One region of the Glutamicibacter sp. NPDC087831 genome, then DNA from elsewhere that is predicted to be linked to it. Evidence: predicted binding sites of a transcription regulator. Region 1 holds the regulator's gene; the other holds the start of a gene.
The links. The regulator LexA, encoded in region 1, represses DNA repair genes until DNA is damaged. The targets are predictions, from matches to a motif close to TCGAACANNTGTTCGA.
Positions count from the first base shown of each region.

Region 2: the regulator LexA is predicted to act here: its motif matches at 4,753-4,768, upstream of ACIOJF_RS07735 (4-hydroxyphenylacetate 3-hydroxylase N-terminal domain-containing protein).

Region 1 is NZ_JBIUVH010000003.1:413,062-427,531, reverse strand. Features, by position in the region: gene ACIOJF_RS12785 (SseB family protein) at 1-331, opposite strand, end outside; gene priA (bifunctional 1-(5-phosphoribosyl)-5-((5-phosphoribosylamino)methylideneamino)imidazole-4-carboxamide isomerase/phosphoribosylanthranilate isomerase PriA) at 553-1,290, opposite strand; gene ACIOJF_RS12775 (hypothetical protein) at 1,318-1,467, opposite strand; gene hisH (imidazole glycerol phosphate synthase subunit HisH) at 1,470-2,105, opposite strand; gene hisB (imidazoleglycerol-phosphate dehydratase HisB) at 2,106-2,726, opposite strand; gene ACIOJF_RS12760 (histidinol-phosphate transaminase) at 2,749-3,855, opposite strand; gene ACIOJF_RS12755 (LysM peptidoglycan-binding domain-containing protein) at 3,937-4,290, opposite strand; gene lexA (transcriptional repressor LexA) at 4,549-5,268, shown strand; gene ACIOJF_RS12745 (glycoside hydrolase family 76 protein) at 5,325-6,404, opposite strand; gene ACIOJF_RS12740 (ATP-dependent DNA helicase) at 6,510-8,507, opposite strand; gene hflX (GTPase HflX) at 8,500-10,161, opposite strand; gene ACIOJF_RS12730 (methyltransferase) at 10,488-11,093, shown strand; gene dapF (diaminopimelate epimerase) at 11,162-12,097, opposite strand; gene miaA (tRNA (adenosine(37)-N6)-dimethylallyltransferase MiaA) at 12,130-13,032, opposite strand; gene miaB (tRNA (N6-isopentenyl adenosine(37)-C2)-methylthiotransferase MiaB) at 13,037-14,470, opposite strand, start outside.
Region 2 is NZ_JBIUVH010000002.1:272,068-286,537, forward strand. Features, by position in the region: gene ACIOJF_RS07715 (FAD-binding oxidoreductase) at 1-649, opposite strand, end outside; gene ACIOJF_RS07720 (LysR family transcriptional regulator) at 749-1,687, shown strand; gene ACIOJF_RS07725 (NtaA/DmoA family FMN-dependent monooxygenase) at 1,691-3,019, opposite strand; gene ACIOJF_RS07730 (MFS transporter) at 3,188-4,558, opposite strand; gene ACIOJF_RS07735 (4-hydroxyphenylacetate 3-hydroxylase N-terminal domain-containing protein) at 4,806-6,302, shown strand; gene ACIOJF_RS07740 (MmgE/PrpD family protein) at 6,318-7,748, shown strand; gene ACIOJF_RS07745 (flavin reductase) at 7,745-8,890, shown strand; gene ACIOJF_RS07750 (nuclear transport factor 2 family protein) at 8,978-9,364, opposite strand; gene ACIOJF_RS07755 (hypothetical protein) at 9,578-10,123, shown strand; gene ACIOJF_RS07760 (zinc-binding dehydrogenase) at 10,203-11,285, opposite strand; gene ACIOJF_RS07765 (alcohol dehydrogenase catalytic domain-containing protein) at 11,394-12,482, shown strand; gene ACIOJF_RS07770 (hypothetical protein) at 12,565-12,714, opposite strand; gene ACIOJF_RS07775 (ABC transporter substrate-binding protein) at 12,834-13,823, opposite strand; gene ACIOJF_RS07780 (zinc-binding dehydrogenase) at 13,867-14,470, opposite strand, start outside.

The sequences.
Region 1 (14,470 bases):
CCTTGTCGGATGCGAAGCCGTGTTCCGTCATGGCTTCTTCGCCGAGCTGGGCTACCACCGCAACGAAAACGCGTGCCTCGGACAAGGATTTATGCACCTCGCCCTCCCCTGCGCTGCCATCGCGCAAGGCCGCCAGTGCGGCAACGACGTTGGCGTCGGCCTTGCCGTCGTCCTTGTCGAAATTATGCAGGGGGTTGCCTTCACCGCTCAGGTCCCGGCCTTCCCAGTCCTGACCGGCAGAGTCGGTGCTAGAGCCTGCCTGCGCCAGTGCAGCGACAATATGTCCCGGCAGGTGGCGTTTGGGTGCAGATTCAGGTTGCTCGGTACTCATAGCTCCATGCTATCGGTGGTTTCGGGGTTGTTGGAGGGAAGTTTCAAAACTGCAGTCATGAGCTTGGACACCCCTATCCGATGATTTCAGATTTCTTTCCCAGCACCTGCGCGCAGTCGCGGGCCCGAGGAGGGAAAGACCGGGATCCGCTTTCACGAATAAAAAAAGACGATTCAAAAGCGCGAGCTCCTGAATCGTCTTTCCCTGCTGCAGCATGGGGCCTAGCGGCGACCTGCTACATCGAGCGCTTCTTGCAAGGTGAATTGGCCCGAGTACAGCGCCTTGCCCATGATGGCTCCTTCGATGCCTTCTGGAACCAGCTCGCGCAAGACCCGGAGGTCTTCGAGCGAGGAGATGCCGCCCGAGGCGACAATCGGCTTGCTGGTCTTGGCAGCGATTTCGCGCAATAGTTCAACGTTCGGTCCGCGCAGGGTGCCGTCCTTGGTCACGTCGGTGACGACGTAACGGGCGCATCCGGCATCTTCGAGGCGGGCCAGAACATCCCACAGGTCGCCTCCGTCCTTGGTCCAGCCGTGGCCGGACAAGGTGGTTCCGCGCACGTCCATGCCCACGGCGATCTTGTCGCCGTGGCGGGCAATGGCCTGCTTGGTCCATTCCGGGTTCTCCAGCGCGGCGGTTCCGAGGTTGACGCGGGTAGCACCGAATTCCAGGGCCCGGTCAAGTGAAGCGTCATCGCGGATACCGCCGGAGAGCTCGACCTTGATATCCAGTTCCTTGGCAATGCGCTGGACAATCTCAACATTGCTGCCACGGTCAAAGGCTGCGTCCAGGTCGACCAGGTGCAGCCATTCAGCGCCGGCATTCTGCCAGGAGAGCGCAGCTTCCAGCGGGTCGCCGTATCCGGTCTCGGAACCGGCTTCGCCCTGGACCAGGCGCACTGCCTGTCCGCCAGCGATATCTACTGCAGGCAAAAGTTCGAGGATTGGTTGCTCGCTCATGATGTCCTTAGTGAAGAAGTAATGTGATTAGTAGGTCAAGGACCAGGCTGCGATCAGGCTCAGGCCTGCAAGTACCCACAGCGCGATGATCCATGAGATATGGGCCTTCTGGCTCTTCAGCGAAATGGCTCCGCCAATCAGGAAGGCCCCGACAACGCCCAGAATAAGGGTCCACATGCCTAGAGCGTCCCCAACCAATTGCGAAGCAGCTGCGCGCCAGCGTCCCCGGACTTCTCCGGGTGGAACTGCACTGCCGATAGCGGGCCGTTCTCGACGGCGGCCACGAAGGGCGTTCCGTGCGTCGACCAGGTCACCTGTGGCGGGGTCATCGCTGGCTGCGTTACGTCGAATTCCCACTTCTGAACAGCGTAGGAGTGCACGAAGTAGAATCGTTCACCCTCGATGCCGGCGAACAGCTTGGATCCCTCCGGCGGGCGTACCGTGTTCCAGCCCATGTGCGGGATGACATCTGACTGCAGGCGTTCAACCTTGCCCGGCCATTCGCCAATGCCTTCGGTTTTCACACCGTGTTCCACGCCTTCTTCAAAGAAGACCTGGTGTCCCACGCAGATACCCAAAACCGGCAGGCCCCCGGCAATGCGGCGACCGATCCAACGCAGGGAACCGGTTTTGGCCAGCTGCTCCATGACCGAGGCGTAGGCGCCAACACCGGGGACTACCAGGCCGTCGGCGGCCACGATCTTCTTCGGATCTGCGGTCAGTTCCACTTCGGCGCCGGCGGCTTCCAAAGCGCGCACAGCGGAGCGGACGTTGCCGGACCCATAATCCAGGACAACTACTGTTTTCTTTTCCACTTACAGTGCACCCTTCGTGGATGGGATCTTGTCGCCCATGCGCTCATCGCGCTCTACCGCTTCGCGCAATGCGCGCGCGAAGGACTTGAACTGCGCTTCAACGATGTGGTGCGGGTCGCGACCCGAGAGCACCTCGATGTGAGCACAGATCTGTGCGTGGAAAGTGATGGCTTCGAAGACGTGACGGGTCATCGAACCGGTGAAGTGACCACCGATCAGGTGGTATTCCTGGCCCGCAGGCTCGCCGGAGTGCACGAGGTATGGCCGGCCCGACACATCGACTACCGAACGGGACAGGGCTTCGTCCAGTGGAGCGTAGGAGGTGCCGAAGCGGCGGATGCCGGCCTTGTTGCCCAGTGCCACGCGCAGTACTTCGCCAATGGTGATCGCGGTGTCCTCGACGGTGTGGTGAACGTCGATGTGGGTATCGCCGGTTGCACGCACGGTGAGATCGATGAGCGAATGCTTGGATAGCGCAGTCAGCATGTGGTCGTAGAACGGCACCGAGGTGCTGATCTCAGAGACACCGGTGCCATCGAGGTCCAGTTCAACGAATACGGACGATTCGCTGGTCACGCGTTCCATGCGGGCGCGACGTGCGCCAATCAATTCGGCAGACATGTCTTCCTTCGCTTGTCTTTGATTACTTCTGCGAGCCGAGCAGTTCGGCAAGTCGTTCCAAGAAGGCTGTGGTTTCCGATTCGGTTCCTGCCGTAACACGCAAGGTTCCCGGGATTCCATTGTCGCGGATGATGATGCCGGCTTCCAACAGGCCTTCCCAAATCTTGTGGGGGTCTTCGACGCCACCGAAGAAGACGAAGTTGGAGTCGGAGACCGATGGCTTGAGGCCAAGTTCCTTCAGGCGCGCGACGATGCGGTCCCGCTGGGACTTGATGTCCTCGACCTGGGCCAACAGCAACTCGATGTTCTTCAAGGCCGCGATGGCGGTTGCCTGGGTCACTGCCGACAGGTGGTACGGCAGTCGCACCAAGCGGATGGCATCGGTGACTTCTGGCGCAGCGGCCAGGTAGCCTACGCGCGCACCGGCCAGGGCGAAAGCCTTGGACATGGTGCGCGAGACAATCAGCCGCTGGCGGCCTTCGAGCAGGCTCAGCGCCGAGGTGGTGCTGGCCAAGGAGAACTCGGCGTACGCCTCATCCACGATCACCATGCCGTTATGCTCGCTCATGGCTTCATATACCGCGGTGATGACGTCCAGGCCAAGGGCCGTGCCGGTGGGGTTATTCGGAGAGCAGAGGAAAACGATGTTCGGCTTGTGCTCGCGAACCTGTGCGGCTGCGGAATCGGCGGACAACGTGAAATCTGCGGCGCGTTCACCGGCGATATATTTCGTGTCAGTACCACTGGCAAGCAGCGGGTACATGGAGTAGGTTGGGCCGAAGCTCATCACGGCACGGCCGGGGCCGCCAAAGGCTTGCAGGATTTGCTGCAGGATTTCATTGGAACCGTTAGCGGCCCAGATATTGTCCTTGGTGAGCGAGTGGCCGAGGTAATCGGCTAGGAGTTCGCGAAGCTCGGTGAACTCGCGGTCCGGATACCGGTTCAACATTGCCGCCGCCTTGGCCACCTCTTGTGCAATGGCATCGACGACTGTCGGTGGCAACGGATGGGTGTTCTCGTTGACGTTCAGCTGGATGGGCACGTCAATTTGTGGTGCGCCATAAGGGGATAGCCCGCGGAGATTCTCACGCAAGGGCAGCTGACTCAAAAGTTCACTGCGGTCATTCACGCATCAAGTCTACGTGCGCAGCGCGCCTGCCGGTGAATCCGCTACGGCCACAGGTAACAAACTCGAAGCAGGCTGGGGAAGCTAGCCGGCAAGGACCGGAATCGACAAGGTTTCGCCAACCTGGATTTCGCTGCCGGTCAGGGCATTGAGTTCGGCGATGTGGCCCACTGCCGAGGTCACGTCGTAACCGGTGGCGTAATCCCGGGCCAGGCTCCACAGCGTATCCCCTGGAATAACGGTGACATCAACGGTTCCGACTCCAACAGGAGTATCGGCTGCGGCATGCGCGTCAGAGGCAAACATGGAGATGAAGAAAGCTGCGGCGATGGTGAGTGCGAAAATGGGCATACCCACAAGCACGGCCCATCCGCGACGGTTGATGCGGATCTTCAGTGGTGCCTGGGTCTGATTTGAGTCAAGTGCGACGGTTGCCATGACTTTGTCTCCTCAAGAAATTCAAGTGATGCGAATTTGTATTCGAAAGCGTAGATTCGAAAACTTGTTCGAACCTCGTATATCTGTTCTAACAGAGGTTTGCGGAACTTGTCCAGAAGTTTTCGAACAAATCTTTGAAAGAAGCTCGCTTATCTACTAAGATTTCGAAGTAGACGAGCAATGAAAACATCTCACCATCTAGCGCCGACAGTTTGGACTTACGAACTTTCGAATGATTGCTAGGGAAGGCAAAATCTCATGTCAGCTTCACAACGCACTCCCCGATCGAATGCACGTTCGCTGACGATTCGCCAAAAGAAGATCCTGGAGACGATCCAGCGGTCAATCGGCAAGAACGGTTATCCACCATCGATGCGTGAGATTGGTGACGCAGTAGGGCTCAAGAGCCTTTCGAGCGTCACCCACCAGCTGAGCCAGCTGGAAAAGCTCGGCTATATCCGTCGAGATCCACGCCGTCCGCGCGCAATGGAAATCCTGCTGCCTCTGCAGCTGGCCGAAGACGCCGAGAAGGCCGAAGTTTCGAAGCCGGTCGAGCCAGATGCCAGCGAAGACGCCAAGATCATTGAATTGAGCACTTCCGCTGACACCACCATGGTTCCCCTGGTTGGCCGTATCGCTGCCGGCGGTCCGATCCTTGCCGAACAGTCCGTCGAAGATGTTTTCTCGTTGCCTCGTCAGCTCGTAGGCCACGGCGAACTGTTCATGCTCAAGGTTTCCGGCGATTCAATGGTTGACGCTGCGATTTGCGATGGCGACTGGGTAGTTGTCCGCCGCCAGCAGACGGCGGACAACGGCGACATCGTAGCTGCCCTGCTCGATGAAGAAGCCACGGTAAAGACTTTCCGGCAGCGTGACGGGCATACCTGGCTGCTTCCGCAGAACTCGCGCTACGAACCAATTTTGGGTGATGCCGCAACGATCATGGGACGCGTCGTCTCGGTGATGCGCTCGCTCTAGAATACGTACGGTCATTGCGCTGGTGCTTGGCACCAGCGCAATTCTCGTTTAACCCGCTATTGGCCGGCGTTCAACTCGAATTGAGCGGCCGCCGAGAAGATCATCCAGCGTTGGATTGCCGCCGAAAGCCGGCGTGGTTCCTGGTCAGCCAGATGGCGCGCCGTTGCCATGACCAGCCTCCTGGCCTGCTCCCGGCTCCGGGCTTCCAAACGGCCATCATTACCGGCGAGGGCCAGATATCGGCAGAGTATCCCCGCGAACAGGTTGCCGTCTCCCCCGCTGTTGAACGAGAGGACCCCGGCAGCAGTTGACAGCGATTTCGTGGTGGCATCGATCAGTACTTTAGCGTGAGCCAGATCAGCAGGCTCGCCAAGCTCAAGCAATGCCCCGAGCACCAGGCCCTGGTTATAGGTGTAGACCGCTGGTTCCACGGCGTGTCCCTGCGTGGTCAACCGAAGTCCGTCCAGATACAGTCCTCGCTCCACGCTGAACAGATTCTTTTCCAGCCACTGGAGAAGCTCTCGCGCGGTCTCTTTCTCCCCGGTACGGGCAAAGAACAGTGCCGCCGGCGCGTTGGCTGGCGTGTTCTTGAAATCCCGCTTTCTGGACCAGTGCAGGCCGCCGTCCAGCACCCCATCCATGCCGGCATGGAGCTGCCGTCCCAGCGTCCGAACTGCCGCCTCGGCAGGACGGCTCCTGTGTCCCGTCACCAGCTGCGTGAACTCTGACAGGCGGCCGCTGGCCAGGGCAAGCCAAGCCATGTCGTCGAAGAAGTAGTTGGGCAAGATCCCGAAGTTTCGAATTCGAATGCCGCGCAATAGGCCGTTGGCCCGGGCAAGCGCTTCGCGCGCCCGGTGTTCGTTGCCTTCGTCCCAGTACGATCGGCCCTCATCGATGATGGCATCCAGATAGTGCGCCTGCCACCAATAGTTCCACTCCGCAAGCGGGTGCGCGAAACCATTGAGATTGCTGAGCATGCTTCCGTCGCGCAACCGATGCGCTTTGCTGTAGCTCTGTCCAATCCACGTTCCGGGCAACCCCATGAGGCGATGCCCGAACCGCTGGTGGGTGTCGATCGCGGCTTGGTGCGCCAATTCCTGCATGGACTCCATGGTGCCTTCCGATTCGAGCTTCATCAGTTCTTGTCACAGACCTTAGTGCATCTGGAAGCATCATGCTGGTACCGGTTAAAGAACTTGAGCTGTCCCGAAGGACAGCTCAAGTTCATATTCTGGCCGCGGCTATTTCCCGCCCGGGTTCAATCGCTTGAGAACACCAGTGATGACCTTCTTATCGACAGTCGGCCACATCGGCGGCAGGGTAGCTTTCAAGAAGCTGCCGTACCGCGCCGTGGCCATGCGCGAATCAAGGATCGCCACAACGCCCTTATCCCCGACCGAACGAATCAAGCGCCCAGCACCCTGGGCCAGGCGAATCGCCGCATGGGTGGCGGCAACCTGCATGAAGCCATTTCCGCCATGCTTGGCCACGTCCTCGGAACGGGCCTTGGAGATAGGATCATCCGGGCGCGGGAAAGGAATCTTGTCGATGATGACCAGCCGGCAAGAATCGCCTGGCACGTCCACGCCCTGCCACAAGGTCATGGTTCCAAACAGGCAGGTGTCGCGTTCGCTGCTGAACTGTTCGACCAGCGACTTCATGCTGGCTTCACCCTGGCACAAGATTTCCACGTCCAGGCGCTCGCGCAAGATGCTTGCCGCTTCCTCGGCGGAACGCTTGGAAGTGAACAGCGCCAAGGCGCCGCCACCGGAGGCCTTGATGAGATCTTCGATCTCATCCAGCGTCTCCGCCGCCAGTTGGCGTCCTGGCTTGGGCAGGTGCTTGGCCACGTAGAGGATGCCCTGCTTGGGGTAATCGAAAGGGCTGCCAACATCTACGCCGGTCCATGATGGAGCGCCGGCGCCCATCAGGCCCAAGGAGCCTGCTACCGAGTCGAACTGCGAGCCAATGGCCAAGGTGGCGCTGGTCAATACGACCGTGCGCCCGTCGAAGAGGCCCTCGCGCAACTTGCCGGCCACCGACAACGGTGCCACGTTCAAGGTTGCAGGCTGGCTCTCATCGGCCTCGACGTAGCCCCGGCCTTCGACAAACTCCCGCGGACGGGTGGTGTACAGGACCTCGCGGCGTTCTTCGGATTCGAGCATGCGAATCGCATCATCCATCACTGCCTGCAGCTGGGAGCGGGCAGTCTGGCGGCCGCCATCGGCCGGTGCATTGGCTTCGGGCTTGGACAGCGCCAGAGCCAGCCGGGCCTGCTCCACGATGTCGTTCAGGGCAATGCCCATGTCTTCGCGCAGACCATGTTCCAGCAAGCCTGTCGGCAACCCGGTCAACGACTTTTCCAGGCGGTTTGCGGCCTTGACCATCTCATCCGCATTGATACCGCAATGGCGCTTGGCACCGCCAGCGGCGGTAAGCACCATGCGCGAGGAGAGCGCGCCCGAAACCGAGCTGGTCACGCGATCTTGCAGTTCGTGGGCCTCATCGATGATCGCGACTTCGAAGTCCGGGAGAACCGAAAGCCCCTCGAAGGCCGAAACCGCCAGCAACGCATGGTTCGTAATGACCACGTCGGACTCGGCGGCACGGGCACGCGCCATTTCCGAGAAGCATTCGTCCGCCATCGGGCACTTCTGCGAGCCGAGGCACTCCATGGCCGAAACCGAGACCTGCTTCCAAGCCTTGTCACTAACCCCGGGCACCAGTTCATCGCGGTCACCCGTGTCGGTCTCTTCGGCCCATTCACGCAGTTTCATTACTTCGCTAGCCAGCGGCGAGTAAGTGGTGCCGGCAGGTATTGCCGGCTCGTCCATGGAAAAAAGAGTGCCTTCGTCATCCGGGTATCCGCCGCCGAGCTTGTACTGGCACAGGTAGTTCGAGCGCCCCTTGAGCAGCGCGACATCCATCGGGCGCGAGAGCTTGCCCTTGAGCGAGTCGAGTAATCGCGGTACGTCACGGCCGACAATCTGCGATTGCAGCGCCAATGTCGCGGTGGAGACGATCACTGGCTTGGCGCTGGTTTGCGCGTGGGCCAGTGCCGGAATCAGGTAGCCCATGGACTTGCCCGTTCCGGTACCGGCCTGCACCAGCAAATGCTTTTCGTCTTCCAACGCGCTGACCACGTGCTTGACCATTTCCTGCTGGCCGGTGCGCATGGCGCCGCCCATGGAAGTGACCGCGGCCTCCAGGAGCCCCAGGGCCTGCTCTTGCTTATCCATGAAGGTTGAAGGTCTCCAACTCTGCAGCAAAGGAATCGCGCACCTTGACGATCAGCCGGGTGCCCTCCTCCAGGTGTTCGCTTTCCAGGATCTCGGATTCGCTCTGGTGCAGCTTGGCGATCAAATCCCCCCGGTTGTAGGGAATGAGTACCTCAAGCTGGACTCCGGGGCGTGGAATCGAGGAACTGATCTTTTCCAGCAGCTCCTGGATGCCTTCACCGGTATGCGCAGAGACAACCACAGTGTTGGATTCCTTGTTGCGGATGCGTTCGATAACGAACGGATCAGCCACATCAGCCTTATTCACCACGATGATCTCTGGGATGTTCAACGCGTCGACTTCGCCGAGCACGGTGCGCACGGCCTGGATCTGCCCTTCGGGATCCGGATGGGACCCGTCAACGACGTGCAGGATGAGATCCGAATCGGCGATTTCCTCCAAAGTGGAACGGAAGGCTTCCACCAGCTGGGTCGGAAGGTTGGAAACGAATCCCACGGTATCGGCCAGGGTGTAGGTCAGCCCGTCTTCGGTCGCCGACTGGCGAACGGTCGGGTCCAGGGTAGCGAACAGCGCGTTCTCCACCAGCACACCGGCGTTGGTCAGTCGGTTAAGCAGCGATGACTTGCCAGCGTTGGTGTAGCCGGCAATGGCTACGGCCGGAACCTCATTGCGCTTGCGGTTGGCACGCTTGGCTTCGCGCGCAGGCTTCATGGCCTTGATCTCGCGGCGCAGCTTCGCCATGCGGTCGCGAATGCGGCGGCGGTCCATTTCAATCTTGGTTTCACCCGGTCCACGCGAACCGATACCGCCACCGGCGGCACCCACGCGGCCACCGGCCTGGCGGGACATCGATTCTCCCCAACCGCGAAGGCGCGGCAGCAGGTATTCGAGCTGGGCCAGTTCAACCTGCGCCTTGCCCTCTCGCGACTGGGCATGCTGCGCAAAGATATCCAGGATCAGGCTGGTGCGGTCGATCACCTTGACCTTGACGATATCCTCCAAGGCGCGACGCTGCGAAGGAGCCAGCTCTGCATCGACAACCACGGTATCGGCGCCAGTGGAAGCAACAATTCCGCGCAGCTCTTCAGCCTTGCCCGAGCCGAGGAAAGTCGATGGGTCCGGCTTGCTGCGACGCTGCACCAGCCCGTCCAGGACCTCCGAGCCGGCGGTCTCTGCCAAAGCGGCGAGCTCACGCAGAGAATTCTCGGCGTCGGTGACGGTGCCGTCGCTCCAGATGCCAGCCAGCACGACGCGTTCCAGGCGCAGCTGGCGGTACTCGACTTCGGTGACGTCTTCCAGTTCCGTGGACAGGCCTGCGACGCGGCGCAGCGCACGGCGGTCGTCCAAATCTTCCTGGTCCCCGTCGAAATGGGTGAGGCCGGAGGAAAAACGGTTCAGTGCAGAGGCTTGCCCGGCGAAGATGGAACTCTCTTCTTCGCCGAAGTGCTGAACCTGCGGGCTCTGCGCATCGTCGGCTGCGAGGATTCGATCGATGGCGGCCTGGATCTGGGCATCATCCATAGATGCCGAATCGTGCTCGTGTGACTCGGAGTTAGTCATGGTCTCCTTAGAAGTACTTCGCTTTCCAGAATAGTGCGGGTGGGCCCCACTTTGCGACGTGGCGCGTTCAGTTTCGGTTGGTTCATCAAACATTCGTGGTCCTTTGCAAGGATTAAAGGTCTATGAGCAGACAGGTGAATGCATGGTTACCGGTGAGCAAAGGCGAATGCGGGGTTCCAAAAAGAAGAACTGCCAAGAAGGGGAAATGACTTTGCTGTCTGCTGATTCATGCAGGTGGGCGCGCAAGAAGTGCACGGCCAGCTCGTGGAATCGCGGGTAACCAAGAGGATTACGTATTAGACGAAAATGAAAGTCATAGGGAAAACTCTATCAGTGATATCGTGTCGTGCCTATATCGCTTTGCTCACGTTGGAGACCCTGTTCTTTGGGGTAACCGTACTGGGCGATAAACTTTGCCTATGACCTCGGATCACTACTTCACCGCCAGCCCGGCCTCGGCAGACGAACGTCGCACCATCGAAGTCGAGCTCAATGGCTCGCTGCGCAAAGTGCAGACGGCCTCCGGCATTTTCTCCCCTGCCGGGCTGGATAAGGGCACAGCGGTATTGCTGCAGTACGTGCCGGCCCCTCGCGGACGCATCCTGGATATCGGGTGCGGCTGGGGGCCCATCACCTTGGCCGCTGCCGAGCAGTCCCCGCAGTCCGAGGTCTACGGCGTCGACGTCAATGAGCGTTCCATCGATCTGGCCCGCTTGAACGCCACGGCGTTGGGCTTGTCCAACGTTGTTGTCGGCACTCCTGATTCCGTGGATCCGAACCTGGAATTCGACACCATCTGGTCCAACCCGCCCATTCGCATCGGCAAGGATGCCCTGCATGAGCTGCTGATGCTGTGGTTGCCGCGTTTGGCCCCGGGCGGCGAGGCCTGGATGGTGGTGCAGAAGAACCTTGGCAGTGACTCCTTGCAGAAGTGGCTGGTTGAGCAGCTTCCCTCGGAGTGGAAGATCACCCGCGAAGCGACCGCCAAGGCCTTCCGCGTGCTGAAGGTAGCGCGCCCGGCCTAGAGGACCGAAGGCAAACCGCAGATCGGCTGCCGAGCCAATCTGCGGTTCTGCGAAGAACCGGATCAGTTCTACTGCGCACCGAGGATCCCGCGCGCCACCAGATCCGCTGGGCCGCTGAGGATCGTATCTTCTCCGCCGCTTGCATTGCCGCGGAATTCAACGCCGACCACGCCGCCTGGCACCGCAACAGCCCACTGGTTGATCAGCGCGGTGCTGCGCGCCCAGTAGCGTACGGCAGCTGCAGCCGCGCAGGCACCGGTACCGCAAGAGAGGGTCTCGCCTACCCCGCGTTCATGGACGCGCATCTGGACCTGGGCAACTCCGTCTTCTTCAATCAGCGGTTCGGATGGAACCACGAATTCCACGTTGGTGCCGTGGGCAGGAACGGGAGATACCTCTGGTGCCTGGAACAGGTCCAATTCTTCGAGCATTCGGGCATCGGGCAACGCCACAACGGTGTGCGGATTGCCCATGGTGATGCTCAAGGCCGGCAGGGCCTGTTCCCAGCCACGCGGCTTGACCATGGAGTCCACGGATTTTTCGGCCGCGTCCTGCTCGAAGATCAGGCCCCAAGGACCCAGGTTCACTGCGTAGCCATCGACCAGGCGGGTAATTTCCTTGACCCCTGCACGGCTGCCGATTTGGAAGCTTTGCCCCACCTGGAGGCTCACCAGCCCCTCGGCAATCAGGTAGTGCGCGAAGGCACGCACGCCATTGCCGCACATTTCGGCGATGGAACCGTCGTTGTTCCGGTAATCCATGAACCAGTAGGCCTTGGGGTTCTCCAGGAACTGCTCTTCGTATCCCGGAACCTTGGAGGTTGGCACGGCACGGATGAGCCCGTCGCCGCCAATGCCGAAGCGGCGATGGCACAGGGCCGCTACCTGTTCGGGGGTGATGTCGAGCTTTGCTTCAGGGTCTGCAACCAGTACGAAGTCGTTGCCGGTAGCGTGGCCCTTGGCAAAATGTTGTCCAGCCAGCTGTCCTAGTTCGGTGCGGTACATCAATGCTCCTAGAGTTTTCCTGCGTATGTTGGCTAGCCAATGATCTTCAGCGTTTTTTCCAGCAGTCCCGGTTCGATCGGGTTCAGCCAGTTGACCCGCTGGTCTGCATTGAACCAGGTGATCTGCCGTCGCGCGAACTTGCGCGTGGCGATGATCGTCTGGTCGATGGCTTCGGCTCGGGTGATCAGCCCATCCAAATAGTCAATGTACTGCTGGTACCCGATGGCACGCGAAGCGGTCTTGCCTTCGCGTAATCCTTGTTCAAGAAGTCCTGCGACTTCTTCGGCTAATCCCATGGCATCCATCTTGTGCACGCGGGCCTCCAGGGCTTCGTGCAATGCATGCCGGTCATAGTTCAAACCGATCTGGATTGCCGGTGCGGCATACTCGCGTTGCGGCATGAAGGAGCTGAAGGCCCGCCCGGAAATCTCGTAGACTTCAAAGGCCCGGATCGCGCGGCGCAAATCCAGGTTGCGCCCAGCTGACACCGGGTCCACCTCGGCCAAACGGCGGCGCAGGGGTCCGTCGCCTTCGGCCTCGACCTCAGCCTCCAGCCGTTTCCTGACCCCGGGATCCGTCGGCGGGAAATCGATGACGTCAAGTGCTGCGCGCACATACAGTCCAGAGCCGCCGACCATCACCGGAATCTTGCCGCGGGCCTGGATTCGGGCGAAGTGGTCGCGGGCTTGGGCTTGGAAGGCCGCGACGGACGCTTCCTCGGTGATGGCCATGGTGTCGAGCAAATGATGCTCGATGCCGCCACGTTCATCCACCGGCAGCTTCGCGGTGCCGATATCCATGCCGCGGTAGAACTGCAGGGCATCTGAATTGACGATTTCCCCGCCCAGTTCCCGGGCCAGGGCAATAGCCAAATCTGACTTGCCGGTGCCGGTGGGGCCGACGATGGCGATGACCGGCAGGTTCGAATTGGTCATGTACTTAGCTACGCACTTTCAAGGTTGGCATGCCCAAGCTCGTGCGGCCGATGGAACCGTTCGCAGCTGGGGAAGGTACCCCGCAGCTTTCGGCTTGGGCACGGTCCCAGGCATCCCCGGCACGCGAACGGCGCAGGGAGTACTGGTCAGCGGTGGGATCAGAAATCAGGTGGAATGATGCCACTTCGGTAATAGGCAGGGTGACCAGATCGCCTGGGCGCGGGGCTTGGGCTCCGTCAGGCACAGAGAAGTGCACCAGGCGCTGGTCCTGCGAGCGTCCGGACAGGCGCCGGGTTTCCCCGGACTTGCGTCCGGACTGCTCGGTGGCCATCACTTCTACGGTACGGCCCAGCTGCTTCGCATTCTCTTCCTTGGCAATGCGGTCCTGGAGCGCGGTCAGTCGCTCGTAGCGTTCCTGGACCACGGCCTTGGGCAGCTGGTCTTCAAGTTCGGCTGCCGGTGTTCCCGGCCGCTTGGAATACTGGAAGGTGAATGCCGAGGAGAATCGCGACGCTTCAACCACGTCGAGGGTGGCTTGGAAGTCCTCTTCGGCTTCGCCCGGGAAGCCAACGATGATGTCGGTGGTGATTGCCGCATGCGGGATGCGTTCGCGAACCTTTTCCAGGATGCCCAGGAATTTCTTGGACCGGTAGGAGCGGCGCATTTCCTTGAGCACCCTGTCCGAGCCGGACTGCAGCGGCATATGCAGCTGCGGCATCACGTTCGGGGTCTCGGCCATGGCATCGATGACGTCATCGGTGAAGGCCGCTGGGTGCGGGCTGGTGAAGCGCACGCGTTCGAGTCCTTCTATTTCGCCGCAAGCGCGCAGCAACTTGCCGAAGGCCAAGCGGTCTCCGAATTCCACGCCGTAGGAATTCACGTTCTGGCCCAGCAGGGTCACTTCGATGGCCCCATCATCGACCAGGGCCTGGATTTCGGCGAGGATCTCGCCCGGGCGGCGATCGCGCTCCTTGCCGCGCAAGGATGGGACGATGCAGAAGGTGCAGGTATTGTTGCAACCCACGGAAATGGAGACCCAGCCTGCGTACACGGATTCGCGTCGAGTCGGCAAGGTGGATGGGAAGACATCCAGTGATTCCAGGATCTCCAGTTGCGCCTCCTGGTTGTGGCGCGAGCGGGCCAGCAGCGTAGGCAACGAACCGATATTGTGCGTGCCGAACACCACGTCTACCCATGGGGCTTTCTTGACGATCGTGTCCCGGTCCTTCTGGGCAAGGCACCCGCCGACGGCAATTTGCATATTGGGGCGTTCGGCCTTCAGGTTCTTCAGCAGGCCCAGATGCCCGTAGAGCTTGTTGTCTGCGTTTTCACGCACTGCGCAGGTATTGAAGACGACGACGTCGGCTGCTTCTTCGGCCAGCTCTTCGGATTTGCGGCTTAGGCCCGCATCTTCCAGGAGACCGGAGAGCCGCTCGGA
Region 2 (14,470 bases), on a different contig from region 1:
CGACCTGGGTAACCACTCCGTAGTTGGACTGGGTGAACAGCCCATCCAAGGTCGGGCCGAAGCCTCCCTGGAAGATCGGGCCCAGCTCGGTGCCGTCCATCGCTCCCATGCCGGTGCGGACCAGGTCGCCATCGGGCATGACTACTTCCATGCCGCACAGGGACTTCACGTGGTCGCCCAGCGGGGTCATGCCGTAGCCGCGGTCGAGCATATTGCCCATCACCGAGCCCCAGCCCAGCGCCGGCACCGACATCCACACCTTCAGGCCGCGTTCCTTGATGTATTCGAAGAGGTCGAAGAAGGTGACGCCGGGCTCCACCACGGCGTAGCACAGGCGGTCATCTACGGTGATGATGCGGTTCATGCGGCTCAGGTCCAGCGCCACCATGCCGGTATCGCGTGGCTCCGGGCCGCCGTAGCCCAGATTCTTGCCACAGGAGAAGGTCCACAACGCGACCTCGTGCTCGGTGGCCAATTTGACGATGCCTTGGACTTCTTGGGTGTTGGCCGGGCGGACACCGGGCCACGGGGCACGGCCCGGGTTCAACGGGTAGGGATCAAGATAGCCCTCGGAATCTCCCAAGGGAACAACGTTTTCTGCGCCAACGATTTCCTTGGCTGCCCGAAGAAATTCTTCACGACGATCCATGATTCACCCTTCTACTGGCCACCGGCTAGCGCCGCGGCCTCACTGTCTTAATCTAAAAATCTTGTTTTGTTTGCGGTCATCATCAATAAGCTTGATGTCATGAGCCTTGTGTCCCACCCGCAGCTGACCTTGCGCCAGCTCTGGCATTTCGTTGTCGCTGCCGAAGCCGGAACCATGGCCGAAGCCGCCCGGCGACTGCACCTCGCGCCCTCGGCGATCTCCATGTCCATCGCCGAACTCGAGCGCATCGTCGGTGCCGAGCTGGCCGTCAAGCGCCGGGCCAAGGGGCTGACGCTGACCGCGAGTGGCAAGACGGTGCTGCTCCAGGCCCGCGAGCTGCTTGACCGGGCCCATGATCTGGAGACCATGGGGCAAGGAACCCGCGAAGAGCTTGCCGGCCCGCTGACAGTTGGCTGCTTCATGCCCTTGGGCCCGGTCATCATTCCTCCGATGCTCAGCGCCTTCGCCCAGCAATGCCCGAAAGTGGAGGTCGATTTCCTGGAGGGGTTCCACCAGGAAATGCAGGATGCACTGCTGGATGGTTCCATCGATGTCGCCTTCCTCTACGGATCGGAGATCTCCCCGGCCCTGCGTTCGGCCACCGTGGCGATAGCCGAAGCACAGATACTGCTGCCTTCGGGGCATCCGCTGGCGGGCAACCCCTCGGTGTCGCTTCGTGAAATTGCCGAGGAGCCGCTGGTCCTCTTCGAATCCGAGCCGATCACCCAGCGCATTCTCGGCCTGTACCAGGGCAGCGGGCTGGAACCGATGATCCGGCACCGCTCGCGTTCCTATGCGACCGTGCGCTCGCTGGTCAGTACCGGCCGCGGGGTGGCTGTGCTGTTCCAGCAGCCGGCCCTGGAAGCACCCTATGAAGAGCTGAACGTGGTGCTCAAGCCGCTGAAACTCGATGACGAAAATATCGCCGTGGTTCCGGTTTCGGTGGCTTGGCCCCGCAGTTCGCGGCTGAACTCCCGTGCCCAAGCCTGGGTGGAAGTCGCCGCGGAACTCTTCGAGAATGCGGGCCGGCGCAGCTAGCGGCTAGACGCGCGTGCGGATCGAGGACGGGTAGGACAATCCGAAGTTATTCCGCAGGGTGGTGCCCTCGTATTCGGTGCGGAAGTAGCCACGATTCTGCAATTCAGGGATCAGCTTGTCGCAGATGAGCTTGAAGCCGCCTGGGTTGAACGGGGCGTTCAGGTTGAAGCCGTCGCAGGCCTTGGAATCGAACCAGTCGATCATGCGGTCTGCCACTGCCGAGGCGGTGCCGGCCATCCACTGGTGTCCGGTGGAGCGGGCCAGGTCAACGATCAGCTCGCGCAGGGTCATGCCCTGGTCCACCGACTTGCGGCGGTAGATCTGGTAGCGCGAACCCAGGGCGGGGTCATCGGAGAACCACTCGGCGGGAATCTTCTCGTTGAAGTCCAGCGAGGACAGATCCATCTTCAGATCGGCACCCACCTGCACGCGGCCGTTTTCCAGGTGGATGTGGTTGGCCAGTTCCTCGGCCAGCTCATCTGCTTCGGCCTGGGTGTCGCCGAGGATCGGCAGGATGCCCGGGATGATCTTGATGTCGTTGGGGTTGCGGCCCTTGGCAGCCGCCATCGCCTTGAACTTGGCGTAAAACTCCACCGATGGTTCCTTCAGCGGCTGCGCGGTGTAGATGCCATCGGCCACCGAGGAGCCCAGTTCCATGCCTGGTCCCGAGGAGCCGGCCTGCACCAGCACCGGGCGGCCTTGCGGGCTGCGCGGCATGTTGATCGGGCCCTGCACCTTGAAGAATTCGCCCTCATGGTTGATCGGATGGATCTTGTCGGTGTCCACGTACCATGCCGACTCCTTGTCGTTGGTGACGGCGTCGTCTTCCCACGAATCCCACAACTGGTTGGCTACCTCGACGAACTCGGTGGCGCGGCGGTAGCGGGTGGCCGGATCCGGCGCGCAGTCCATGCCGAAGTTCTGGAAACCATCGGAGCTGGTCACGATGTTCCACCCGGCGCGGCCACCTGACATGTGGTCCAGTCCGGCCATCTGGCGGGCCAGGTTGTAAGGCTCCGAGAAGGAAGTGGAAACGGTTCCGATCAGGCCAATGTTCTTGGTGCGTGCTGCCAGTGCGGAAAGTACCGAGATCGGCTCGTAGAAGCCGTTCATCTTAATATCGCCGCGCATTACGGTGTTGGCATGGACGATGTCGCCGAAGAAGATGGCGTCCAGCTTGGCGTCTTCAGCCATCTTGGTCAGGTCGTAGACGAATTCCAGGTTGGCCAGCTCTTCGGAGCGCGAGCCATCCATGCGCCACGAATCCTTGTGGTAGCCAGCGGGGAGCATGAAGGTCGTGAGCACCATGTGCTGGGGGTTCTTGGGAGTCATTGAAACTCATCCTTTCCTGCGGATGTGACGGGAAGCACTGAGTCCATGGTTTCAAGAGTCTCTAAAGTCGTAAATGGAGAACTTTTGCGCCATAGCGTTCAGAAAAATTGATGTTTGGTGTTAAAAGCTGGTCCGCGTATCAACTGATACGCGGACCGGTGCCGGGGTTCAGGCGTTCAGCTTTGCGTTGGACGGCGCTGACGCGGCTGCCTTGGGAGGCAGGGCGGCGCCTTCCGGGCTGATGCGGATGGCGACCAGTCCGACGATCAGGATTGCCACCCAGAAGATGCCTACGGCGGTGATGCCGAAGCTGACGGCCAGCGCGGTGCAGATCATCGGGGTGAAGCCGGCCCCAAGGGTCGAGGAGCCCTGGTAGGCCAGTGAGGCGCCGGTGTAGCGGACATCAGCTGGGAACAGCTCGGAGATGTAGGCGCCGATCGGTCCGGCCAGGATGCCCTGGATGACGCCGTTGCCGACGATGACTGCAACTGCGAAGCCCCAGCCGGTGCCGTTGCTCATCAGGAAGACTGCCGGGAAGGCCCAGAGGATGCCGGCGGTGCCGCCGATGGTCAGGATCATCTTCCGGCCGTACTTGTCCGAGAGCTTGGCGGCCAGCAGGCAGATCACGATGGTGACCATGGCCGCGTAGCCCTTGGTGTTCAGCACAAAGGAGCGGTCCACGCCCTGGGCCGCTGCTTCGGAAACGCCCCACGAAGTCAGCACGCCCTGGCAGGTGTAGAAGCCAAGGGAAGCGATCAGGGTGATGATGACGGTGCGCGAATGGTTCTTCAGCACCAGCGAGATAGGAGTCTTGCGCTCCTGCTTGCGCTCGGCGGCCTTGGCATCCAGCTCCTGGAAGACCGGAGTTTCTGCGACCTTCAGGCGGATCACCATGCCGATGATGATCAGGACTGCCGAGAAGATGAACGGAATGCGCCAGCCCCATTCCAGGAACGCATCACCGGTGGAGAAGGAGATGAAGGAAACCAGGAAGGTGGCCAGCAGGCCACCGGCCGGTGCGCCGGCGTTAGCGAAGGAAGCTGCGAAACCGCGCTTGGAAGCGGGTGCATGTTCCAGGGCCATCAGGGTGGCGCCGCCCCATTCGCCGCCAACTGCGACTCCCTGGACCACGCGGAGCAAGACCAGGATGACCGGGGCAGCTGCGCCAATGGTTGCGGTAGTCGGCAATAGGCCAATGGCAACGGTGGCTACGCCCATCATCATCATGGAAAGCACCAGCATCTTCTTGCGGCCAAGGCGGTCGCCGAAGTGGCCGAAGACAATGCCGCCCAGCGGGCGGGCAATGTATCCGACGGCCAAGGTGCCGAAGGAGGCGAAGAGTGCCAAGCCCGGGCTCAGGTTGCCGAAGAAGACCTTGTCGAAAATCAGCGACGCCGCAGTGGCGTACAAGATGAAGTCGTAGTACTCGATGACGCTGCCCAAGAAGCTGGATCCGAGAATGCGGCGCAAATCCTTGGTGTTGAGGGAGTCGCTTGGCTCCATTGCCGGCACTGGCTGGTTCTGTTGCGAGTCGGACACGTCGAGAACCCTTCCTGATCGCTGATGTGACTTAAGCCATAGTGGCTCATTTCACTAACCTTGTCCACTTTTTACGCATTTTAAGACGGATAATATTTTCTTTGGCCCTTGAAAACCGCGTAATCTTGCGGGTTTGGAAAAATTCTTCGGCCCAGAGCTTGATCTGGGTCACATGAGTTATATAAACTGATGCACAGAATATATTTTTGAACCCGCTCAGCGGGACGCCCGATAAGGAGCAGCGAAGATGAGTGCACGCACTGGAGAGCAGTACCTGGCAGGGCTCAAGGATTCCCGCGAGGTCTGGCTGGGCGATCAGCGCATTGACGTTACCGAGCACCCGGCATTTGCCGGCTCGATCAACGGCATGGCCGCCTACTTCGACTACCAGCACAAGTACGCCGATGACTGCCTGATGAACGACGAACAGACTGGCGAACAGCACAACGTCTCCCTGCTGCGTCCCAAGAACGCAGAAGACATCGCCCGCCGCCACCGCGCGTTCGACCGCCTGGCCCGCTACTCCAATGGCATGCTCGGCCGCACCCCCGACTACGTCAACGTGGTGCTCGCCGGCCACGCCTCGCGCCCGGACATCTTCGCCAAGTCCGGCGACCCGGTCTACTACGAGCGTCTGGAGAACTACTGGCGCCATGTGCAGGAAAACGACCTGGCGCTGACCCACACCATCGTGCACGCGGCCATCGACAAGTCGGTTGGCGAACTGCAGGGCATCAATGAAGAGCTGACCTTGCGCGTGGTGGACCGCACCGCTGAAGGCCTGATCGTGCGCGGCGCGAAGATGCTCGCCACCCTGGGCCCGATCGCCGACGAGCTCTATGTCTACCCGGCGGTGCCCATCCAGAAGGGCTACGAGGAATACGCGCTGTCCTTCGCGATCCCGGTCGCCACCAGCGGCGTGGTCTCGGTCTGCCGCGACCACTACGGCGTGGACCAGCCGGTAGTGGACAAGCCGTTCTCCTCGCGCTTCGACGAGCAGGATGCGGTCATCATCTTCGACGACGTGCTGGTCCCTTGGGATCGCGTGTTCATCGACGGCCAGCTCGATGTCTACAATTCCCTGAACGCCGGCACCGCCACCGGCAACACCCAGCAGCAGACCGCCATCCGCGCCTCGGTGAAGCTGGAGTTCGCCTACGACCTGTGCGTGCAGATGGCCAAGGTCACCGCCACCGACAACAAGCCGGACACCGCATCGATGCTCGGCGAGATCTATTCCTACCTGCGCATCGCCCGCGCCGTGATCCACTCGGCCGAGGTCAACGCGTCCGAATGTGGCGGCGGGGCGTTCTTCTGCCACGACGACATCTCCGCGCTGCGCACCATGATGCCCATCTGGATGGCCCGCGTGAACGACATCATCAAGTCCATGGGCAGCCACAACCTGCTGGCCACCCCGACCGCGGCCTCCTTCGAGGACCCGCGCCTGGGCCCACTGCTCAAGAAGTACCTGCCGGGAGCCAACGGCATCGCGCCGGAGGAACGCGCCAAGATCTTCCGCACCGCTTGGGACTTCGCCGGATCCGCCCTGGGCAGCCGCATCGAACTGTACGAGCGCTTCTACCTGGGGTCGGTCAGCCGTGCCCGCGGGCTGGATCACCGCAAGGCGCAGATGAAGGGCGAGACCGGTGCCTTCGAGGCGATGTTCGCCGAGGTGGGCATCAGCCCGGTGATCGCCGAGCAGGCCGCACTGGACCTGGACGCCGCGGCAACGCGCGCCTAGGGAAGCAGGAAAATCATGGCTAACCCGACGCCCGATGTGCTCGATGCGCTGCTCGAGCACCTGCTGGAAACCCAGTACGGCCAGCTGCCGACGGCCACGATCCAGCGCGTGAACCAGCGCCTGCTGGATTCGGTGGGCGTTGGGCTAGCAGGGCACCGCGCCGACGACATTGCCGGACTCATCGAAGCGGCGCAGGCCTGGGGCCACGGCGATGAAGCAACCGTGCTGGGTACCGGAATCAAGCTTCCGGCCACCTCCGCGGCCTTCGTCAACGCGGCCCTGATCCGCTCCTTCGACTTCGAACCGGTGGAAGCCGAAGGCCCGGCCGGCAAGCAGGTCGCCGCCCACATCTCCGGAACCACCGTGGCCGTCGTGCTGGCCCTGGCCGAAGCCACCGGCGCCACCGGAGAAGAAGCACTGGCCGCTCTGGCGCTGGGCGATGACCTGGCAGCCCGCCTGGCCATCGCCGGCGGCTTCGACGTGTACTCGGGGCAGGATAATACCGGCACCTTGAATGCCCTGGCCGCCGCTGGAATCGCCAGCCGGATGCTGGGCCTGGACAAGGCGCAGGCACGCCATGCCATCGGCATTGCGGTCAACCAGGCTTCGGGCAATGTGGCGGCGATCTTCGATGGGGCCAACGGCTTCAAGCTGCCCATGGCCTTCGCCGCCCGCGCCGGAATTTCCGCCGCGCAGCTGGCCAAAGCCGGCATGAAGGCGGCGGATGATCCGCTGACCGGCAAGCACGGCTACTTCCAGCTGTTCGGCATCGACGCGCAGCCGGAACTGGCGGTGGCGGATCTTGGCGTGAGCTTCCATGGGGACTGCACGATCAAGCCCTTTGCCAGTTGCCGGGCCGCGCAGCCTTCGCTGCAGGCCTGCGCGGAACTGGTGGCCGACGGCACGGTGGGCTACAAGGACATCGAATGCCTCACCGTCCACCTGAGCGAGCGGACCCTGAACGGATTCGTCGGGGCGCGCTTCGAGGCGGGGGACACCCGCACCGTGGCAGCCCTGTTCTCGGTGCACGCCACCGCGGCGATCGCCTTGATCCACGGAACGGTTCGCCCCGAGCACCTGACCGCCAGCGCGCTGGCGGACCCGGAGCTGGCGCAGATGCTCGGGCGCATCGAGCTAGCCGGCACCCTGCCCAACAGCCAGCGGCTGACGGCGGAGATCACTGCACGGCTGCGCAGCGGCGAGGTGCGCCACGTGCGCGTGGAGCACCCGGACGGAAACATCTTGCGCACACCCCTGGAGCATGACCAGGTAGTTGAGAAGTTCTCGAAGAATCTCGAGTTCTCGCATCCAGAACTGGCAGCACGCAAGGACGCGTTGCAGCACCAGCTCGAACACCTCGCCAGCGCACCGGATCTGACTGATCTGATGGCGGCGCTGGACCCCGCTAGAAACTTCACCCCGAATTACCAGGAGCAACTCCCATGAGCATCACCAACCTTGAATCGGTCACCCCAGTAGACATGAACACCTTCCGCAACGTCGTCGGCCACTTCGCCTCCGGCGTCACGGTGATCACCACGGCCGTGGACGGCCAGCTCTACGGCACCACCGCTTCGGCAGTGTCCTCCCTGTCGATGGAACCGCCAATGATGCTCGCTTGCCTGAACCGCTCCAGCTCCACCCATGACCGGGTAGTTGAAGCAGGCGTCTTCGGCATCAACATCCTGGCCGAGGACCAGGGCGCGCTGGCCTTCCACTTCGGCCGCAAGGGCGAGGACAAGTTCGCCACCGTGCCGCATACCCTCTCCGCGGAGGGCATCCCGCTGATTGACGGCGCATTGGCCACGATCGTATGCCATGTGGCCGAAACCCCGACCGGCGGTACCCACACCGTCTTCCTGGGACTGGTCAGCCACGCTGAAGCCCATGACCGCGAACCGCTGGCCTACTACCGCGGAACCATGGGCCGCCTCGAGCCCACCAAGGAGTTGGCTGCCTACCAGGCCACCCGCACCTGGGTGCTGCTGCGCACCAGTCCACTGGGCGAAGACCTCGACGTGGATGCCATCGCCGCGGCTTCCCGGGCCGACGCTGATCATGTAGCCAACGCGCTGGTGAAGCTGGAAAGCGAGCACCTGGTCTTCCGCACCGAAACCGGAAAATACCAGCCAAAGCCGATTACCGCAGAATTGACCGATTCGGCCTACGACTCGCGCGCCACCATCGAGTCCGGGGTGATCGCCTCGCACCTGGGCAAGATTTCCGAAGAGACCATTTCCAGCCTGCGCGAGATCACCGCGAAGCTGGCTGACCTGCGTGAGACTTCGGAATCCGACCTGGAAGAGTTCTTGGCCCTGAATGTCGCCTACCACGATGCTCTGGTTGGCGTTGCCGGCTCCAGCCAGCTGGTGGATTCCTTCCGCCGTTTGGGAATTGGCACCGTCTGGCGCCAAGCGCTGACCGCAGAGCAGTGGTCGCGCCAGCTGGACCACCGCCACGTTGCAGAATTGACCGAAGCGCTGGCTGCCGGTGACGCGCCAGCGGCCCAGGCAGCGCTTGCCGCGCACACCGAGTTCGGCAAGGCGCTGGCTCGTGAAGCAGTGGCCCGCCATGGCGGCCAGGTTTAGGCATTGAGGCGATAGCCACTGTGGAAAGGCGGCAGGTTGGAAGATCCAGCCTGCCGCCGTGGCTTTATAAAGCGTCGAAGTGCGGGCCTATTGGGCTGTGGCCCCGACAAAGAGGCGCAGCTTCCACTGGCCGCCGGTCTTGGCCCACACCGTGCGGTTGGCAGTTGCCAGATGCTTTTCGACGCCTCCGGAAATCAGATGCATTTTCATGCTGCCTTCGACGACCACCACGTTGCCCTCCTGGGTAACGGACTCGAAGTCGTGGCTGAGCGCCAAATATTCGACGGCTCCGGAACCGAGCAGTTCCAGCAATGAGTCGCGGTCATCGACACGACCGGTGGAGTGGGTGTACTGCAAATCCGGCTCAAGCAGGTTCCCCAAGGTTTCGAGGTCACGGGCGAGCATGGCCGAAAGGCGCCGTTCTTCTGCGATGCGCAGTTCCGATTCAAGTGCCGCAGGGTCAATAGTCGTCAACGGTGATGGCTCCTAAGTAGCGTTTGGTTCGTAGGCAATCTACCAATAAGCAGTGGCGATGTGCGGATATTAGCGAGTGCTTTTACTGGGTGAGATGGAGTTTCAGGGTTGATCCCAGAAGTGGAAACTATCAGCCGAGGGTATGAGCCGGGCACGGGATAGTTACCTCGCATCGCTGATTCCCCGGGCCGCGGAAATTTCTACGATGGAATCATGCTCAAGAAAAAGTACCTCGCCACTGGCGCGCTCGCCCTTCCCTTCGCTCTCCTGCTCACCGGCTGCAGCGGTTCTGATCTCTTCGTCGACAAGTACGATGAATCCACCACTCGAACTGCCAAAACTTCAGAGAAGGCCGTGGCCGATGGCGTGCTGCCCGACTGGGTTCCGTCCGGCGGCACCGACGTTCAGCTGGTCCAGCGCAATACCGGCGCTGAACGCATCTTCATGCTGAACTACGACGGCAAGCTGGACAGCGAACAGTGCAAGGCGCTGGAAACCGTTGGGAATCCGACCGAAGCCGAACTGGCCAAGGCCTACGCTTCTGACCCGCGCACCAAGAACCTCGAGCCTGACGAGATCTCAGCTACCCGCACCTTGGATGCCGACTGGTGGCCAGCCGATGGCCAAAGCGAGACGACTGATCTGTGCGGGCGCTTCTGGGTCCATCAGTCAGAGGGCAAGCTCTATGCCTTTGCTCCGGACATGGTTGCCCAGGTCCAAGCCATCGAGAAGGAGCGGGCCGCCAAGGAAGGCAAATAGAGGCTGGCCGCCACTAGCTGGGCTGCAGGCCGCGAACCAGGAAACTGGTTCGCGGCCTGCAGCTTGTTGCTCATGCGGATCAGAAGCGGATCACGCTGCGGGCGATGGACCCGGTTTCCTGCTTTGCATAGGCTTCGTTGATCTCGTCGAGCTGGATCTCCTGCGCCACCAGGTCATCGAGATTCAACCGGCCCTGCAGATAGAGCTCGGCGTAGTAGGGAATGTCATTGCGGACCGTGGAGGAGCCCATGTAGATGCCGTGGAGATTGCGCTGCGGGATCAGCAGGTCCAGCATGATATTCATTTCCAGCGGCTTGCCCTGGGGAATGCCGATGAAATACACGTGTCCGCCGGTTTTGGCGACTTCCAGGGCCTGGCGCTGCGTGGGGGCAATGCCGATGGCTTCGAAGGAATGGTGGACTCCGCGGCCGGTGATGGCGCGGATGGCGCTGACCACGTCTTCCGTGCCGCCGTTGATGACATGGGTGGCTCCGAATTTCTTGGCCAGCTCCAGCTTCTCTGGCTGCAGGTCAATGCCGATGATGGTCTTGGCGCCGGCCAGCTTGGCTCCCTGGATGACATTCAGGCCGATGCCGCCCAAGCCGATGACCGCGACGGTTTCCCCGGGGGAAACCTTGGCGGCGTTGAGCACCGCGCCCACGCCGGTGGCTGTCGCGCAGCCAAGCACAGCAGCCTGCGCGAATGGGATTTCCTTGGGCACCCTGACCAGCTTGTTCTGGTGCAGGACCGTGTACTCGGCGAAACCGGCCACGCCGAAGCCTTCTACGCGCTCGCCGTTGCGCGTCAAGCGTGCCGGGGTATCCGGTCCGCGCAGCGCATGCTGGGGATTCAAGCAGCGGTAGGTCGCTCCGTTGACGCATTCTTCGCAGCTCCCGCAGAAGCTGATTTCCGTGGCGATGACATGGTCTCCCACTTCGAAGTCGGTGGCTTCGGGGCCTAGCGCGATGACGGTGCCGGCCATTTCGTGGCCGACCACCATCGGCAAGGGGCGCCCGCGGTCTACGGTGGCAACTATGTGATCCGAGTGGCACAGGCCTGCGGCTTCGACCTTCACCAGAACTTCTTGCCCCCGCGGCTCGTCGACTTCGAGTTCCTCGATGCTGAAACCTTCGCCGATGGAGTTGATGACCGCTGCGCGCATTGCAGATCCTTCGTTAGATTCTTCTTCTAAAAATGCATTATTTCTAATAGTATATTTTTATTAGTGTTCTGCGTCACCCCCTTTGCGCGACTATTTTCCGGAGGAAGCATGAAAGCAGCAGTCGTTTCTGAAGTTGCCGGCTCTTTTGATGTCCTGGACATCAGCATTGACAACCCCGAAGCCCATGAAGTCCTCATTGACGTGAAGGCCAGCGGCCTGTGCCACTCGGATTTGCACGTGGCGACGTCGGACATCGGCTTCCCCATGCCAGCGGTGCTCGGCCACGAAGTCTCGGGTCTGGTCGTGGGCGTCGGTTCGGCTGTCACCTCGCTCTCGGTGGGGGACCGCGTGGTGACTTCTCCAGTGCACAGCTGCGGGGTCTGCAAGGGATGCCGCACCGGCAAACCCTACCAGTGCCGCGTGCCCTCGCACACCGACCGCACCGCGCAGCAGAATCCGCGATTGTCCCTGGGTGGGCAGCGGCTCACCCAGTTCATCGGTGTTGGCGGCTTCGCGGAACAGGTGCTGGTGCATGAGAACACCGTCGTAAGGGTTCCGGACGCTATCCCGTTCGACCGCGCGGCGCTGCTTGGCTGTGGAGTGGTCACGGGTGCTGGCGCGGCTATTAATACCGCGCGCATCCGTCCAGGCGATACCGTTGCCGTGATCGGCGCCGGTGGTGTCGGGCTGAACGTCATCCAGGGCGCGAAACTGGCTGGCGCGACCCGCATCATCGCTATCGACCTGCAGCCGGCCAAGCTGGAGCTGGCCAAGGTCTTCGGTGCCACCGACGTCATCAACGGCGGGGAGGGCGATGCGGTGGAAACCGTCAAGCGGATTGCTGGCGGGGGAGTGACGCATGCCTTCGAGGTCATCGGCCTGCAAGCCACCAGCGAGCAGGCGGTGGCCATGCTGGAAATCGGCGGCACCGCGTACCTGATTGGCGTTCACAAGCCCGGCGCGCAGATCAGCATCACCCCATTTGGAGACCTGATGGGACGCCAGAAGGGCATCCGTGGCGTGGCCATGGGGTCGAGCAACATCCAGGTGGACATCCCCATGTACGCCGAGTTGTATCTGCAGGGCCGTTTCAAGCTCGACGAACTGGTGTCAGCGCATATCAGCTTGGATGAAATCGACAAGGGATACGAGCAGCTGCGTGGCGGTGCGGTGGCCCGAAGCGTGATTACCTTCTAGATTTATCGACGCCGGTCGCTGAACGAAGCAAGGCCAGCAGTCCACTGATCTGCTGGCCTTGTTTCATGTTCTGGGGGTGCTGCTACTCTCCGGTCTGCGCGCGGCGCTGTATGCGCGTGGCGTACAAGACGCAGCCCAGCAACCCGATGAAGCTGAGCGCAACCGCCACGGACCCGGTGATGCCGGGCAGGTGCTGGTTCCAGGTCATGTTCAGGGTGACAAGCAGAGACACCAGAAATCCTCCGGTGAGGTAACTGATTGCCGAACTCATGGTGAACCTTCCGTGGGCAGAACGTGCTCCCGTGAGCCTAGCATCGCGCCAGTCCCTGTCCAAGGATTTGCCGGTGCTGGTTATTTGCGAGACGCGTGCTCCCAGAGCACTTCATCCACTGTTACGGGCTTGTCAATGAGCTCGAAGCGTGCCATTGCATCCAGGCCTGACTGGGAAGCCTCTGCATCGAACGCGGTGCCTGCCAAGGCGAACCGCGTTGGAGCTTTTTCCACCGGAATCTGGTTGACCTCGGCGTGTATCTTCTGCACTTCCTCGAGGTTTGCTGCATCGGAGTAGAACTCCACTGCCTCTTTCATGGCCGATACGAAGGCCTTGGCAGTATCTGGATTCGCACCGGCCCACTGGGAAGTGCTTAGCCACAAAGTGCCCGGCTGATTCCCCTGGTACTCGCGGACCGGGTTGCCCAAGGAGGGGAAGCCGGCCGCAATCATCTGGTGGTAGAAGACGTCGCTGGGGACGACCGCGTCAACGGTCCCGGTCTCCACCGCGGCCTGCATCCCGGCGTAGGGCATGCCCACTTCGCTGAACTCCTCGGCGCCCACCCCTGCGTCTTCCAGGGCTTGGAAGACCGGCAGATCGCTGCCGGTCTTCACGCCGATGACACCGATGGTCTTGCCCTTGAGATCGGCAAGCCTCGCAATCCCAGAGTCCTTGGCGACGAGCACTCCGGAGTTATCGACGTTCGGGTCGACCACGCCATTCGAAGCCAGCGCTTCGATCGGCAGGCCCTTTGACACGGAGGTGGCGACGTTGACCCAGGAACCGGTGGCGATGTCCACCTCGCCGGAGATAGCAGAAGCAATCTGGGCGGCGGGGTCTGCGCCATTGATGATTTCAACGTCCAAGCCATGGTCTTCGAAGAAGCCTTGGGATTCGGCGAGGTAAGCCGGCTCGAACTGGATGCCGGCCACCGAGACCTTCAGCGGGATCAAGCCGCCCGGTGTTTCGGCGCCTTGCCCAGCGTTGCCGCAAGAGGCCAAGGCCATGGTGGAAACGAGCAGGACCGCGGACAGGGGCAGGGCCCGGCGCGCGGAAGATGGAGTTCTCAAGATGGCCTCGTCGTGCTTGAAGGGGATATGAAGTGGCAGGCAATCAGCTGAAATCTGTGATGACCGAACGGGCAACGCCCTGCCCGGCCTTCATCGCTGCGAAGCCCTCGTTGATCTGCGAGATATGAAGTTCCCGGGCAACGAGCGCGTCGAGCTTGAGGCGCCCGGCAAGATAGTGCTCGGTGTATTTGGGGACATCACGTTGCGGGCTGGAAGAGCCCATATAGATCCCGTGCAGGCTGCGCTGCGGCCCAATGATGTCGGACATGGCATCCAGCGGCAGTTGCGCGCCGGGCTTATGCAACCCGACCAGATAGGCATCCCCGCCTACACGGGTCATGCGCACCGCCTGCAAGCTGGTGGCCTGCAGGCCGATCATCTCGAAGGAATGATCCACCCCGCCGCCGGTGATTTCCTGGACCTTGGCGACAGCGTCTCCACTGCCGCCATTGATCGTGTGCGTTGCCCCGAATTCGCGGGCCAGTTCCAGCTTCTCATCGCTCAGATCCACTGCGATGATCTTCGAAGCGCCGGCGATCTGGGCGGCATTGATCGCGTTCAACCCGATGCCTCCAGCGCCAATGACTGCGACGGATTGCCCCTGGGCCACCTGGGCGGAGTTGAACACTGCCCCGGCACCGGTCAGC